4 regions of the Mangrovibacter phragmitis genome follow, and region 3 is predicted to be linked to each of the others. Evidence: predicted binding sites of a transcription regulator. Region 3 holds the regulator's gene; each other region holds the start of a gene.
The links. The regulator Fur, encoded in region 3, represses iron uptake genes when iron is present. The targets are predictions, from matches to a motif close to ATAATAATGAGAACNACTATCAA.

Region 1: a site for Fur is predicted at 2,572-2,594, ahead of sodA (superoxide dismutase [Mn]). Genes of this name have one in related genera too.
Region 2: a site for Fur is predicted at 2,167-2,189, ahead of sufA (Fe-S cluster assembly scaffold SufA). Genes of this name have one in related genera too.
Region 4: a site for Fur is predicted at 915-937, ahead of ulaG (L-ascorbate 6-phosphate lactonase). Genes of this name have one in related genera too.

The regions. Positions count from the first base shown of each region.
Region 1 covers NZ_CP134782.1:220,042-224,212, reverse strand. Annotated here, with positions in the region: gene yiiM (6-hydroxyaminopurine reductase) at 1-348, opposite strand, end outside; gene sodA (superoxide dismutase [Mn]) at 1,880-2,500, opposite strand; gene MPHASIOC01_RS01075 (TRAP transporter substrate-binding protein) at 2,799-3,797, shown strand; gene MPHASIOC01_RS01070 (TRAP transporter small permease) at 3,794-4,171, shown strand, end outside.
Region 2 covers NZ_CP134782.1:1,110,544-1,114,714, reverse strand. Annotated here, with positions in the region: gene sufC (Fe-S cluster assembly ATPase SufC) at 1-252, opposite strand, end outside; gene sufB (Fe-S cluster assembly protein SufB) at 276-1,751, opposite strand; gene sufA (Fe-S cluster assembly scaffold SufA) at 1,754-2,131, opposite strand; gene menI (1,4-dihydroxy-2-naphthoyl-CoA hydrolase) at 2,521-2,931, opposite strand; gene MPHASIOC01_RS05325 (FAD-binding and (Fe-S)-binding domain-containing protein) at 2,928-4,171, opposite strand, start outside.
Region 3 covers NZ_CP134782.1:4,034,880-4,039,050, reverse strand. Annotated here, with positions in the region: gene MPHASIOC01_RS19630 (beta-glucoside-specific PTS transporter subunit IIABC) at 1-166, shown strand, start outside; gene MPHASIOC01_RS19625 (LacI family DNA-binding transcriptional regulator) at 329-1,333, shown strand; partial or broken gene MPHASIOC01_RS19620 (ChiP family protein) at 1,365-1,603, shown strand; gene fur (ferric iron uptake transcriptional regulator) at 1,808-2,257, opposite strand; gene fldA (flavodoxin FldA) at 2,543-3,073, opposite strand; gene ybfE (LexA regulated protein) at 3,231-3,521, opposite strand; gene ybfF (esterase) at 3,653-4,171, opposite strand, start outside.
Region 4 covers NZ_CP134782.1:4,208,046-4,212,216, reverse strand. Annotated here, with positions in the region: gene MPHASIOC01_RS20440 (PTS ascorbate-specific subunit IIBC) at 1-554, opposite strand, end outside; gene ulaG (L-ascorbate 6-phosphate lactonase) at 1,036-2,103, shown strand; gene MPHASIOC01_RS20430 (Cof-type HAD-IIB family hydrolase) at 2,212-3,036, shown strand; gene MPHASIOC01_RS20425 (L-ribulose-5-phosphate 3-epimerase) at 3,055-3,927, shown strand; gene ulaR (HTH-type transcriptional regulator UlaR) at 4,016-4,171, shown strand, end outside.

The DNA.
Region 1 (4,171 bases), 2.0 Mb from region 3:
GGGCTGAGTGACCTGGATCAGCGTATCACCCCAGCAAAAAATATCGCCAATGTGCACATTGCGCTCGGTCAGCCCGGTGGTGGAAAGGTTTTCTCCCAGTGCCGGAGGCGCAAACAAACCAGCCTGTTCCGGGAAAGACTGAGCCCAGGCTTCATAATGCTCCCGGGGGTAGTGGCACAACGCCCGATCCGGCCCGCCGTGAATACCAACTTCTGCCTGGCTGTCGCCTTCCAGGCCCAAAGGAGTCAGCAATAGTTCACCTTCACGCTGGTATTTGGCAATAGCACTGGGGCGGCTGCCGGGGTAATCCTTGATGGTGCCGGTATAAACCTGGACGGGGTAACGCATACTACTCTCCTTGCAAGCACGGGCGGTCTTAATAAAGGCTCGCTTGTCAGGTGCAGGATTGCAACAGGAATTTAGTGGGGGATTGTTCTGGGGGGGGGGTTGCACTGATGCCAGTGTGGTGAACTTTTCAGTGTGGCTGTGTGGCGGTTTCCGTTCACTTTGCACTGATGCCGGTTCGGTGAAAGTTCCGTTCACTTGAAGTGATGTGGTTAATGTGGCTTCACAGCCTGTGAACGTGTTAAGGGGCCCGCCCCTTAACAATCCGGTTTTTCGCGGGCGACCGGTGCTGCGCACTACGTTCACCTCCGGGCAGTCAGCCTGCGGCCGGCTCGACTCGGCATCCATGCCTCGGTTCGCCTTATTCCGCCGTCCGGGCGGAATAACCTTGTCTTCCTTTCTGCGGTTCACCGGTCTTACGCGAGCAGGCCCTCGCTGCAAGTGGCTATTTTTTTGTGTGGTTCGGTGTGGCTGTATGTTCTGTGTCTGGTATGTCTTTTTGATGTTTTTGCTGAGATATGACAGGCGGGTGTGTGGGTGTGGCCTCTGAATCGTTGAGGCGTGCCTGGCGGGCCGGGGCTGCCTGCAGGACGCAGGCAGAGCGACGGGAGGCAGGATGCCGACTCGGAGCGGTACCCGAACAGGCCGCCGGGGTAAGCCGAATGTCCGCGAAGCGGCGATTTTGCCGGCCACAAGAGGGGGTGGGGCCAGTGCCCCCTGCGGGCGCCGGGCGCAGTGGGTGAGAGAAAGCAGTGCATCTGACACGGCGCGCAATTTGCTCAGTACTGGCAGATGACTGTTACTGCGGTGACTGTTTCGTTCACTTGCAGTGTGGTTGTTTCCATTTACTTGCAGTGTGTCAGTGTAGCGGGTTCCGTTCACCTGAAGTGATGCGCTCAATGTGGCTTCACAGCCTGTGAACGGGCTAAGGGGGCTCGCCCCCTTTGCAATCCCCGTTTTCGCGGGCGACCGGTGCTGCGCACTGCGTTCACCTCCGGGCAGTCAGCCTGCGGCCGGCTCGACTCGGCATCCATGCCTCGGTTCGCCTTATTCCGCCGTCCGGGCGGAATAACCTTGTCTTCCTTTCTGCGGTTCACCGGTCTTACGCGAACTGTCCCCGCTGCCAGTGGCTATTTTCTTGTGTTGTCTGGTGTGGCTGTATGTTCTGTGCCTGGTATGTCTTTGTGTGTTTTTTGCTGAGATATGACAGGCGGGTGTGTGGGTGTGGCCTCTAAATCGTTGAGGCGTGTCTGGCGGACCGGGGCTGCCTGCAGGACGCAGGCAGAGCGACGGGAGGCAGGATGCCGACCCGGAGCGGTACCCGAACAGGCCGCCTGGTACGTGAGTTTAATGATATTTAATCCCGTTCTATAAAAAGAAGAAGGCCTGCAAATGCGGGCCTTCTTCTTTTACGCTGGAACAATCTCCGGAGCAGGCTGGTATGCCATTGCCTGTTCACCACGCTCCCTGTGGGGCAGTCACTGTGCCGGGCTCCAGCACCTGTAAAGCTCCGGGATTATCTATCGAACCATGATTATTTCACTGATGCGAAACGGGCAGCAGCTTCGTCCCAGTTAACTACGTTCCAGAATGCTTTAATGTAATCCGGGCGGCGGTTCTGGAATTTCAGGTAATAAGCGTGTTCCCATACATCCAGGCCAATAATCGGGAAGCCGGAAGCGCCAGAAATAGCTTCACCCATCAGCGGGTTGTCCTGGTTAGCGGTAGAAACCACGGCCAGTTTGCCATCTTTTACCACCAGCCAGGCCCAGCCAGAACCAAAACGGGTTGCAGCCGCTTTTTCAAATGTTTCCTGGAAGCTTTCAACGCTACCAAAATCACGTTCGATGGCCGCTTTCAGGTCGCCCTGCAGAGTGGTACCGGTTTTCAGGCCTTTCCAGAACAGGCTGTGGTTAGCATGGCCACCCGCGTTGTTACGCAGAACAGTTTGCTTGTCTGCCGGTAATTCAGCCAGTTTGGTGATCAGCTCTTCAGCAGATAATGAAGCGAACTCTGGCAGGCTTTCCAGCGCAGCATTCGCGTTATTCACATAGGTCTGATGGTGCTTAGTATGATGGATTTCCATCGTCATTTTGTCGAAGTGCGGTTCCAGCGCGTCATAAGCATAAGGCAGGGATGGCAGTGTATAACTCATCGTTCTCATCTCCATTATTGTCGGGCGGCTGTTAGCGCCGCGTAATCAGTTTGGTCATTATAGTTACTTAAATGATATTGAAAATGATTATCAATGCCGTATAGAGTGTGTGGTTTTTCACCACCATGATGAAAAAAACGCCAGGCGTAGTGAAAGGTAAAAGTGTGACAACCCCCGCCAGTACCCTGTTTTTCTCGCCAGTTTTTACCTGTTGCTGGCAAAACTACAAAGGTTATTCCCCCCGGTTTCAACGTACATTTCACTTTAATGGCGAAAATAAAATAACGGACTGATTTATATGAAACCAAATATCAGAAATATCTTACCCTACCTGTTCGCCCTGCTTCTCTCCCTGCCCGGCCACGCAGAAACTGTCTTACGCATTGCCTACGCAGAAAACAGCCAGCCAGTTAAAGACGCGCTGCATTACCTGGGCGAGCAGATTGAACAACGCACTCATGGTGATATTAAAGTGCTCTGGTTTCCAGACGGGCAACTGGGCGGCGAGCGCGAACTGGTAGAGCTGGCACAGGTGGGTGTTGTGGATATCACCAAGGTCTCTTCAGGTTTACTGGAAAGCTTTTCACCTTACTATGGTGTGTTTTCTCTGCCATATCTGTTTAACAGCAAAGCGCATTTCTATGCCGTGATGGACAACCCGAACATTATGCGGCCGGTGTATGAATCCACCGCACCACAAGGGTTCACCGGTATTGGCTGGTTCGATTCCGGCGCACGCAATTTTTATATGAGCAAAGGCCCCATTCGCAGCATTAACGACCTGAAAGGGAAAAAAATCCGGGTTATGCAGAGTGAAACCGCCATCACCACGTTGCGGCTACTGGGTGCATCACCCATTGCCATGGGCCAGGCTGAAGTTTACACCTCGCTCCAGCAAGGCATTCTGGATGGTGCCGAGAATAACGAATTCGCGCTGACTATCGCCCGCCACGGCGAAGTGGCGCGTTATTACACCTACGATATGCACACCCGTATTCCCGATATCCTGCTGATGAGCAACCTCACCAAAGAAAAGCTGACCCCGGAACAACTGGCGATTGTGCAACAGGCCGTGAAAGACGCAATCGAGTTCGAAAAAGCGGCGTGGGATAAAGCCATTGAAGACACCAAACAGCTCGCCGTCAGCCAGTTTGGTGTGGTGTTCAACGATATTGACCTCGCGCCATTCCAGCAAGCTGTCCAGCCCATTTACCAAAACCTGGAGAGCAAGCCTGCGTTGAATGACCTGTATCAACAAATCCGCGCAATGGAATCACACAAGAGGAAGGGGTTATGAATAACATCCGACGCATGCTGGACCGCGGTCTGGAAATTGTGGGTGGCACCCTGCTCGCCATGATGGTGGTAGTCGTTTGCTGGCAGGTAATCAGCCGCTATGTCATAGGCGCGCCCAGCATCTGGACTGAAGAACTACTGCGCTTTTCTTTGGTATGGCTCTCTATGCTGGGCATGGCCTACGTGTGCGGGAAACAGGAACATATCAGCCTGACACTGCTGCTTAATAAGGCGCCTGAGCACCTGCGTGCCTGGTGGATGCTGGTGCTGCAACTGACTTTTGCGCTCTTCTCACTCTATATCCTGATTATTGGCGGGTTAAAAATCGCCGGTATTTCCATGCTTCAGGTATCACCGGTGCTACAAATTCCTATG
Region 2 (4,171 bases), 2.8 Mb from region 3:
GAAAGCCATAAAGACCCCTTCACCAGCGCGCTCTTCCGGTGACAGAGCTAATAAGTCTTTTCCTTTAAACAGGACACTTCCCTCAGTAACTTCATAATCCTCACGCCCGGCGAGAGTGGCTGACAAGGTACTCTTGCCTGAACCATTCGGCCCCATAATGGCATGGACTTCCCCTGGACTGATGGACAAACTCAGCCCTTGCAGAATCGCTTTCCCTTCTGCGCTCACATGGAGATCTTTAATTTGCAACATACTTTATTCCTTACCTTTGAGTTTTAGCCAACGCTGTGTTCAAGGCTGATAGCCAGTAATTTTTGTGCTTCGACGGCAAACTCGAGAGGCAACTCGGAGAACACATCCTTACAAAAACCATTCACAATCATTGAGATAGCATCATCTTCGCTAATTCCTCTTTGCAGGCAATAAAACAACTGGTCTTCACCAATACGTGACGTAGTGGCTTCATGCTCCAGTTGCGCACTGTTATTGCGGCACTCCACATAAGGGAAGGTATGTGCGCCACAATCAGGGCCAATTAGCATGGAGTCGCATTGGGTGTAATTACGGGCGTTAGTGGCTGTTGGCATAATTTTCACCAGACCACGGTAGCTATTCTGGCTCCGCCCGGCGGAAATCCCTTTTGAAATAATGGTCGAACGGGTATTTTTCCCGATATGGATCATTTTGGTGCCAGTATCCGCCTGTTGGTGGCCGCTGGTCAGAGCCACCGAGAAAAATTCACCAATGGCATTGTCGCCTTTAAGAATACAACTGGGATATTTCCAGGTAATTGCTGAGCCCGTTTCTGACTGGGTCCATGACATTTTGCTGTTTTGGCCTTCGCACAGCGCACGCTTGGTAACAAAATTCAGGATGCCACCGGTATTGTTGCCCCCGGGGAACCAGTTTTGTACCGTGGAGTACTTCACTTCGGCGTCTTTGAGAATAATGACTTCCACTACAGCCGCATGCAGCTGGTAACTTTCGCGAACCGGCGCTGAGCAACCTTCGATGTAACTCACATAACTGCCTTCATCGGCAACCAGTATGGTTCGTTCAAACTGCCCGGTCTTTTCCGCATTAATGCGAAAATAGGTGGAGAGTTCCATTGGGCAACGCACACCTTTGGGTATGTATATAAATGTGCCATCGGAAGCGACTGCCGCATTGAGTGCCGCAAAGAAGTTATCATTGGCCGGAACCACCGTTCCCAGGTACTGTTTCACCAGTTCCGGGTGGTGCGCGATGGCATCGCCAAAAGAGCAGAAGATAATACCCTGCTCTGCCAGCGTTTCACGGTAAGTGGTGGCGACAGATACCGAGTCAAAGATGGCGTCAACCGCCACTGACTGGCCTTCCCGTACCGGAACACCCAACTGGTTAAACGCAGCTTCAACTTCCTCTGTCAGGAAATTCTCCCCACTGGCCTGCTGAATAGCACCAGGTTCGGAGGCACAGCTATCATCGCAGTGCCCGCAAGAAGGTGCTGAGTAATAACTGAAATCCTGGTAATTCAGTTTGTCATAATGGGCTTTGAGCCAGTGCGGCTCTTTCATTTTCTGCCAGGCACGAAAGGCATTCAGTCGAAAATCCAGCATCCAGTCGGGTTCATTACGCCGTGCTGAAATCGCCCTGACCACCTCTTCGCTCAGGCCTTTGCCCAGTTCATCAGTTGGCAACTGTGTGAAAAATCCCTCCTTGTAATTGAGTTTTCCTTGCCAGTAGCCTGTTGCTTGTGTGTCTCGTGCCATAATTACTCCGCTTCAACCCCAAAGCTTTCACCACATCCACATTCATGCTGGGCTTTGGGGTTGTGAAATTTAAACACCTGATTCAGGCCTTCACGCACATAATCCACATGAGTACCATCGATGACAGGCAGCGCTGCCAGTTCAACCCAGAGCCTGGCCTGGCCGTGCTCGCACAACAGACAGTCTGGTGGTGGCTCCGTTACCCCGGACAGTACATAAGCAAAACCCGCACAGCCCGACACTTTGATACCAAGCCGCACTCCCTGAAGGCCGGGAGTCACTTCAACTAAGTGCACTATCTGTTGCGCAGCCGCATCTGTCAGTGTTATGCCCTGCCAGTTCATTTCGGCGGGGTCAAATAAACCGGAGTCTGTTGCCATGTATCACCTCAACCTATGTTTAGCTTGTAAAGCTAATGTTAATGATACGTATTATCGATTCAACCCTGAGATACCAAGGGTATTGCCGGATTATGATTTTTTGCTACCTGTTAATAAGCATAGACGCTCAAAAAACGTGCTACCTGTTGTCGGTTACGTTTTTTAATTAATTGATACTCAAGTTTTTATTGCTTCCAGAAAGGTACTTCCCGGGGGAGAATAAAACATGTATAGGCAATACCTATTTATCAAACAGGCCACGCAAAACGCTATTGCTGGCCCTGATTTAGCTGGCATTGATACATAACAGACATGGTTTACTGGCAGACAAAAACTGCACCTGGTGAATGTCTTCACGCAAGGTGCAGTTAAATAAATAGCGGGTATTATCAGACGACTGCGGTTGTCAGGCGTGCAGTACAGCAGTGCTGGTTTTTATCGTTATAGATATCAATCTGCCAGACCTGGTGCCGGCCACCCAGATGCACCGCCTTGCAGTGCCCTGTAACTTCCCCATGAGTGACAGCACGCAAATGGTTGGCGTTAACTTCAAGCCCCACCACCTTATGCTCCCCTTCCGTACACAAGTACCCGGCCACCGAGCCGAGGGTCTCAGCAAGCACAACGGATGCCCCACCATGCAGTAACCCAAAAGGCTGTTGGGTACGCGAATCAACGGGCATGGTAGCTTCGAGATGATCATCACCCAACTGGGTAAAACGAATCCCAAGGTGCCCAACCATATTACCCTCGCCCATGGTATTGAGCGTTTGTAAAGTTGTTGCTCGCAGCCAAATCATGAAAGTATCTCCAACAGAGCCTGCACAGGATGGCGCATACCGCTACCTTCGATACGTTTTACCTGGCTGCGGCATGAGTAGCCTGTGGCCAGGCAACGCTGGCGTGGCAGACGTTCAATTGCCTGTTGCCAGGAAAGCGCATAGATATCGAGGGATTTTTGGTGATTTTTCTGTTCATGGCCATAAGTGCCCGCCATGCCACAGCACCCGACGCTGACGCCTTCCAGACGGGCACCAAAGTGCCTGAAAATCCCCGCCCATTGACTGGTCGACGCAGGCAGTGCCGTCACTTCAGTGCAATGACCAAACAGGTACCATGCCTCTCCCGCGAGCTCACGAGTGCTGAGTTTTTCCAGTGACTGAGACAACCATTCATGCACCAACAGCACAGAAAAATCGCCACGGGCATCGCCCAGTGTCTGGCGGTATTCATCGCGATACGTCAACACAAGCGCCGGATCCACACCCACCATTGGCATACCGAGCTCTGCAATGCGGTTGAGAAACTCTGATGTTTTCTGCGCAGTCCGGGCAAAACGCGCCAGGAACCCTTTGATGTGCTGCGCTTTACCATTTGGGGAGAAAGGCAGCACTACCGGTTTATAGCCCAGTTTATCCACCAGACTGACAAAATCCGCCACGACACGCGCATCATAATAACTGGTGAATGGATCCTGGACTATCAGCACCGTTTTTTCCCGCTCTTCTGCTGGCAAGCATTCAAGCTGTTCCAGTGTCATATTGGCAGAACGATGCCCCACCAGTTGTTGCTGCAGTGTGGGGGTCGATAATAACGGCAGGTCAACCATGCCAATATGTTTTGCCGTCAGATCCCGTACCCAGTTCTGACGTAAAAAGAAGTTAAATGTTTTGGGTGCCCGAGCCATTAACGGTGCATAGCTTTCCACACTGGCAACCAGGTGATCCCTAACCGGGCGCAGATAGCGCGTGTGGTAAAGTTGCAGGAAGCGTGAACGAAATTCAGGAACATCTATTTTAATCGGGCATTGGGTGGAGCAGGCTTTACAGGCCAGGCACCCGGACATGGCTTCTTTCACTTCATGTGAAAAATCGTACTCTCCCTTGTGCGCATGCCAGGTGTGACGTACACGCTCCACCAAATTACGTAAACTACTGTGCCCACCCGGCAACGCTTTTTCCAGTTTGTTCGGGTCTACACCTCTGTCGGCCAGTAAGCGCAACCATTCACGTACCAGGGTTGCACGCCCTTTTGGTGAAT
Region 3 (4,171 bases):
GACCGCCGGTACCCCGTTGATTCAGTTCGATAAAGAAAAGGTAATTGAAGCGGGCTATGACATTACGACGCCGGTACTGGTGGTGAACAGCGATGAACATGCTTTGCTATTTCACCAGCAGTCGGGCAGGGTTGATAGCGGTAACCCTTTATTTTCTGTTGCTTAAATACTCGGGGTCCAGCATTACTGGCCCCACTCTTGTTGCCGCAAAATTGAAACGGCACGCGAAACCCATTACAGTCGTGTAGCCCTGAATACATCTGCCAGTTTTCAGGGCTCAGGCTAACCTGCCTTTCAGGCCGTAGATAATTTGGGGAGTCGTTTTTCAATGGTAAAAATGCTGGATGTCGCGAAAGCCGCCGGGGTATCTAAATCTACCGTGTCCCGGGTGTTGAATGGTAAAGACATCGTCAGTGATGAAATTAAACGCCTGGTGTTTAAAGCCATTGAAGAAACTGGCTACCGGCCTAATTTGTTGGCCCAGCAACTGGCGACGCAGAAAACACGGTTAGTGGGTTTTGTGATGACCAATGCTTTATACAATGGCCCTTATTTCTCAACACTAATTTATGGTGCAGCAACCTGGAGCGAACAATACCAGCATCAGCTTATTTTTGCCGATGGTAAGCACTCAGCAGAAGATGAAACGGCGGCTATTGATTACCTGGTGCGCATGAAATGCGCTGGTATTATGGTTTACCCGCAATACCTCACTCCTGATGAACTGGATGCGATTATTGATACCAGCCCGGTTCCTGTTATTGTTCTCAACCGCACATTACCCCGCCATCCTGAATGCGCTATCAGCGTCCTGCACTATCAATGTGCCCGAATGATGATGGCCTTTATTCTGGATATGGGGCACCGCAACATCGCCTGGATAAGCGGCAGGAATGGGTCTCCAACCAATATTATGCGTTATCAGGCGTATTTAGATGCGTTATCTGAACAGGGTCTTACTCCTGAACCTGCTCTGGCAGTGGCCGGTGACTGGAGTATGGAAAGTGGTTATGCCGCTGCACGGCAACTGATTGAGCAGGCAGTTCCCTTTAGCCTGATCCTTGCCGGTAATGATGATATGGCATTAGGGGCCATGAAAGCGCTGCAAGAGGCGGGAATTGCGGTGCCTGGCGATATTTCTGTTGCCGGGTTTGATGATTCGCGCATTGGCGGTTTTGTTTCTCCTGCACTCACCACCATTAAAATCCCCTTGACTGACATGGTCAAACTGGCCGTTGAACGTTTGTTAGGTATCTCACCGCATACAGATAAATCTTGCGTGAGTTTACCCGGTGAACTGGTCATTCGCGATTCAGTAAAGAACCTCAATTAACCTGTCTGGTTGTTTTCACTTTTCTGACTGCAAAACCAATTTGTCTCACACAACAGGGAACACAAATCTGGATTTTCAGTCCGGTTATCTCGCCGAAATGTTCGGCCTGGAGCTTGCGGTTTTTACCGCAATTGAAATGGCGGAGTCCCCTGAAAGCGGTCACTCCAATGAAATTGCTTGTTATCAGGCAATAAAGCATACAAGGAAGACTGGCGCGGCGATAAGAGTGGTATCCGCCTGTGTAAAGCAGCGGCAAAGTTTAAATACGGCTCTGTGTCAGCGGTAATGTGCCGGTGCGCGCTGTGAGCCCGGATGGCAAGCGCGTACCAGCAGGGGCGTTATTGCTAAGTAATGCTGATTCGCTTGTGGGAGATGGAAGCCCTGCCAGCGGAACAAAGCTCACTGACAAAAAAACCAGGTATTAAGCCTGGCTTTTGTTGATGTCACATTACACAGGCTTACGGGTACACCCGATTATTTGGTGCCTTCGTGTGCATGTTCATCATCACGGCAATCGCCTTCAGCGCAATGACCATAGAGGTACAGACTGTGGTTTGTCAGGCGAATACCATGGCTGGTAGCAATTTCACGCTGGCGAGCTTCGATAGAATCATCGCTGAACTCAATAACTTTACCGCAGTCCAGGCAAATCAGATGGTCATGATGGTGCTGCTGCGTCAGTTCGAATACCGATTTGCCGCCTTCGAAGTTATGGCGTGTAACGATACCGGCGTCATCAAACTGATTGAGCACACGATACACGGTAGCAAGACCAATCTCCTCTCCCATGTCAATCAGTCGCTTATATAAATCTTCCGCGCTGACATGGTGATTGTCCGGCTCCTGCAACACTTCCAGGATTTTTAACCGGGGAAGCGTGACTTTCAGGCCTGCCTTCTTTAATGCGGTATTATTGTCAGTCATGCGGAATATGTCCTGTTGCTTGCAAAGTACCCGTGAATGGGCATACGACGTAATACGCTAAAGTTAATGCGTCTCATTATAGGTTTGACACTCCCTAAAGAAAACCGCAAGTCTCCAGCAAAATTGAAAAATAATAATCTGACAGCACTGGCACATTTACCAAAAAAACATGCTGTCAACTGGATCATTGTACAGCGCTAACGTGAAAAAGTTAAAAAAATGTAGCAATTATTTTTATCGGTTTTACCTATCAATCCGGCGCAATATAGTTGCGCCGTTGAATTATCAGGCATTAATAATGCTATCGAGCTGCATTTCTTCAGAAACTTGCTTAACCCATTTTTCAACACGCTCAGCTGTCAACTCTGGCTGACGGTCTTCATCAATAGCCAGGCCGACAAAGTGGTCGTCATCTGCCAAACCCTTCGAGGCTTCAAAATGATACCCGGCAGTTGGCCAGTGGCCGACGATAACCGCACCACGCGGTTCGATAATGTCACGCATTGTGCCAAGGGCGTCACAAAAATATTCGGCGTAATCTTCCTGATCACCGCAACCGAACAGGGCTACCAATTTACCCGTAAAATCAATTTCTTCCAGTGTAGGGAAAAAATCATCCCAGTCACACTGTGCTTCACCGTAATACCAGGTTGGGATACCAAGCAGCAGAATATCAAAGGCTTCAATATCTTCTTTGCTGCTCTTGGCTATGTCGTGCACTTCAGCAACATCTTTACCAAGCTGTTTTTGAATGCTTTTTGCAATGTTTTCAGTGTTGCCGGTGTCGCTGCCGAAAAAAATGCCTACGATCGCCATGAGTTTAATAACCTCTTGAAACTTAATGTTATGGTGGCGTGAGTTTGTCCACAGATAAGGCAATGATAGCAGAACAGCTTCCCATGCGGAAACAGCTATCACTACCGGGTGCACACGCTGCTACATGAAAAGGAAAAACTGGCCGGGAATGCGTGGATTATATATGACCGGGTTTTGTGTTATCTAACTGAGCCATCAACATCTCTTCAATAAGTTCGCTTCGGCTCATGTTACGCACCTGCGCCAGCTCATTCAGCGCATCTACCGCATCGGCATTCAATTTTAATTCCACACGCTTAAGCCCACGAACCTTATCGCGTTTAAGCTGGTTGCGTTTATTAATACGCAATTGTTCGTGACGTGACAGTGGATTTGTTTTCGGGCGACCCGGACGGCGTTCATCCGCGAACAGATCTAATGTCGTACGGTCCGTTTGTTCTTTTGCCATGATTAGAATAGTGAGGAAAACAGGTGGCTTGAGCAACGTGCTCGGGCGCATTACAGCGCGCCATGATACATCAGGCAACATGACGCGCCAACGCGAAAGCCACATTTGCCAGCCAGTCGGCGGCTTTTTAATCAGTTTTGGTCTGCGGGGTTAAGAAAACGGCGAATCGCGCGGATGACTGCATCGGGTTTTTCCGCATGAACCCAATGACCGGCACCTGCAACCACCCAGGCTTTGGCACAAGGAAATTGAGCCAGCAGTGTTTCACGATACTGTTCCTGAATATAAGGTGACTGCCCGCCGCTGATAAAGAGTGCCGGGTGCGGCCATGGCGCGACGGTTTCCCAGCCGACAATATTGCTGTATTGCGCTTTGAGTACCGGGACATTAAAACGCCACTCACCATTAACAAAGGATTTCAGCAAAAACTGAATAACACCTTCCTCATCGATAATGTTACGCATCACGGTTGCTGCATCTTGCCGGGTAGTGACACCGGCTGCATTGACGGCGTCTATAGCGGCAAAAATAGTGTCATGGCGGCGAACGTGATAATCGACCGGGGCTATATCAATAGCGATCAGTTTTTCAACCCGGTTTGGTGCTTGTTGTGTCACCGCCATTGCGGTTTTGCCGCCCATTGAATGGCC
Region 4 (4,171 bases), 170 kb from region 3:
GTAACCTGTTGCGTGGGTTTAAACATGATATTGGAGAAGATCCCCCAATAAAGGGCCATAAGAATTGCGCTATAAATGATGGTTTCCCACATAGATGCGCCAAGCACCAGATAAAAGACCGCAACTAATCCAGCCTGCTGGAACATAATATGCCCGGTGAGCATGATAGTACGAATGCCGGTATAACGGCGGAAGACTACCAGCAAAATATTCAACGCCAACGCAAGCAATACAGTGTAACCAACCCAGGCGTATTTATCCCCCATGGTCTCCATCGTCGCCATCATTGTGGTATAGGGATCAATCACCGAGCCCACTAAATGATGGTATTCCGCAATTTTGTCTACTACGGGTTTAAACCCCGCGACCAGCGTGGCAGACCCTACCTGGACCAACATAAATCCCACGATAGTTTTTGTGGTGCCTTTAATGACAGTTGTCACATCACGTCTTAATAACAAATAGCCAATGCAGGTGACGATACCCAGCAAAAGCGGGGCCTTCGTCATTACCTGGTTATAGAAGATATAAAAAATGTTATACAGGGTTTCCATGATGATGCTCCGGTATAAGGATTTTTATGCTGATGGGATTGAATTTGCTACGGGTGTTGATTTGACAACATGACCAACGCAACCTCATCATCACTCGCCTGTTTCTGTTCGCGTGTTAACCATACCAATCACAAGGAATCACAAAAAGATTTTTTATGACTTTATGTGAGCGATATCTCTTTCCATTTTATCAAGAAGGTTCTCTCAATTTTACCTGAAATAGCATTGTTCTCATTGTCCATAAACTTTGCCGAGCGCATTGATAATATTAAAAACTATATTAATCATCTTGTTAGGTTTGTTTTTTGTCTCGAGAGATGCACGAAAATCATCCTGACTACAAAAAAACATAAATAATCATTGATAATCATAACTACGCTGATATAGTCATTAAAAATCATAAGAGGTCATGCGATGACAAATTACCTGTCGTTGCCTGTCCTGTCACTACACTGGCTGATGAACAAACAGGAGTGCAACAATGAGTCATGTTGATGAAATCACTCGCGAGTCGTGGATTTTGAACACGTTCCCGGAGTGGGGAACCTGGCTGAATGAAGAGATCGAACAGGAAGATGTGTTACCTGGCACTTTTGCCATGTGGTGGCTGGGCTGTACTGGCATTTGGCTAAAATCAGCAGGTAACACACAAATATCCATTGATTTTTGGTGTGGGACGGGCAAAAAAACGCATGCCAATCCTCTGATGAAAAAACAGCACCAAATGATGCGAATGGGCGGTGTACGTAATTTACAACCTAATCTGCGCACCACGCCTTTTGTTCTGGATCCATTCGGTATTCAGCATATTGATGCTGTACTGGCGACACATGATCATGCCGATCATATTGATATTAACGTTGCTGCTGCCGTGCTGAAGAACTGCGGCAGCCATGTCAAATTTATTGGCCCCCAGGCCTGTGTTGACTTATGGCAAAGTTGGGGTGTGCCGCAAGATCGTTGTATCACCGTCCATCCCGGCGATGAAATTAGCGTCGGTGATATCACAATCAATGTTCTTGATGCATTTGACCGCACGGCATTAGTGACTTTGCCTCAGGGAGTGTCCTCACATGATAAGCAGATCCTTGATGGGATGGATCAGCGTGCTGTCAATTACCTGGTAAAAACGTCTGGCGGCAACCTTTATCACTCAGGCGACTCTCATTACTCCAATTACTACGCCAAACATGGTAATGAAAATCAGATAGATGTCGCATTGCTTTCATTTGGCGAAAACCCCCGTGGTGTGACAGACAAAATGACATCGTCAGATATTTTACGAGCCGGGGAGTCTCTGAAGGCCAAAGTCGTCATCCCGTTCCACCATGATATCTGGGCGAATTTCCAGAGTGATCCCCGTGAAATTGAAGTGCTGTGGTCAATGAAAAAAGACCGGCTGGATTATAGTTTCCATCCTTTCTTCTGGCAGCCTGGAGGGAAATATACCTTCCCGACAGATAAAGGGAAAATGCATTATCAGCACCCACGCGGATTTGACGATATATTCACGGATGAGCCTGAATTACCTTACAAATCTTTCCTGTAAACCTGTTGACGGGTGTGGCAGCACGCAATGTCTGTTTCTGGATCGCACTCTTGATATGACCGCGTATTGCCACACCGTCATTTACAGCACAAGTCAGGAGGTGCTGTTATGACATACCGAGTTTTAGCGCTGGATCTGGATGGGACATTGCTCACTCGCCAGCACCAGATTGTCCCTGCGGTATGCGACGCAATACATGCACTACGTGAACGGGTAGAAGTCATTCTGGTCACAGGCCGTCACCATACAACCGCGCAACCTTATTACCGGCAACTGGGATTACAAACGCCCATTATTTGCTGCAACGGTACCTATGTGTATGACTATGGGCGTCAGATGGTGGTGGAAGCTGACGCCATTCCGGCACAAGCTGCCGCACAATTTATTGCGCTGGCACAGGCTAAGTCACATGAACTGAGCCTGGTCATTTATGTTACTGAAGCCATGGTGTATGCACAGCGCCAGCCGGCGCAATATATAGCCTCGCTGAAAGACTGGGCGGAAACCTGCCCGGCGGACTATCGCCCTAAAATAATCGCAGTGCCGTCCCTCGAACAAAGTCTGGCTCATAACATCCAGGTCTGGAAATTTGTAGTTGAAGGCGAGACAGAAAAAATCAGGGCGTTTGCTGACCAGACATGGATCCATGCACATTTCAGTGCTGAACAATCCTGGTCAAATCGGATGGATTTTTCATGGCAGGGCAACAGTAAAGGTCGCCGCCTTCTTTCTCTGCTCACCGCACGCCATTACTCGCCAGCTGAGCTTGTCGCCATTGGCGATAACGATAACGACATTTCCATGATTCGCCTGGCAGGGTTCGGAGTTGCCATGGCGAATGCGAACGACACAGTCAAATCCTGTGCAGACTGCATTACACCACAAACTAATGAGGGGCGTGGTGTTCTGGACATTATCGAGACATATTTTTGACCAAAACCGGAAGGCATTATGTACTCACAAGAAGATAACTTTCGCCTTGGACTCTACGAAAAAGCCATGCCCGCGCATTTAACCTGGGAAGAAAAAATAAAGGCGGCAAAAGCACTGGGGTTTGACTTTATTGAGATGTCGATTGATGAGTCCGATGAACGTCAGGCCCGGCTGGTATGGGACGATAGCCACATCGCCTGGTTGCGCCGCCTGAGTGAACAATACAGTCTGCCGATTCAGTCACTCTGCCTTAGCGCACACCGCCGCTTTCCCTTTGGTTCGACGGATCCGGAAGTACGTGACAAGGCCCACCAGATAATGGAACAAGCCATAACACTCGCCTGTAAACTGGGTATTCGCTGTATTCAGCTCGCGGGGTACGATGTTTATTATGAACCCCAAAGCCCGGAAACAAATCAACACTTCATTGCTGGTATGCAGGCAGCTGCCAAAATGGCTGAGCGGGCTGGTGTCATGCTGGGAGTGGAGATAATGGATACACCTTACCTTAACTCATTGAGTAAATTCGAAATTCTCAAACGTCATATCCCATCACCATTTTTTATGGCCTACCCGGATGTTGGCAACATTACAGGCTGGAATTACGACATTTGCACGGAGCTAAAACTCAGCCGTCAGCATATTATTCAAATTCACTTAAAAGAAACCCGTAAGGTCTGTGGGCCGGGTAAAGGCCAGTTCCGTGACCTGGTCATTGGTGAAGGCGATGTTGATTTTCCGTCCGTGTTTCACACATTGTCAGAGATCGGGTTTAAAGGCCCTCTGGTGCTGGAGATGTGGGCGCAGGACGAAAACTGGGCCGACAATGTCGCACTGGCTAAATCCCGCCTGGAAATAATGGCTCAGGAGAGTGGGGTTTCATTTGCATGACTGTGTTTACGGTGAACTTGATGGCATTCATTCTCAAAATGAGTAAAATGATTATTTTTCATCAAGAATAATCATAAGCGAGCAGGCAATGACTGAAGCACAACGGCATAATGCCATTTTGACCTTGCTGCAACAACAGCAACATATGACGGTGTCCGGCCTAATGGAAGCTTTCTCAATTTCGCCTGCCACAGCCCGTCGGGATATCAATAAACTCAATGAAATCGGTAAGTTGCGTAAGGTT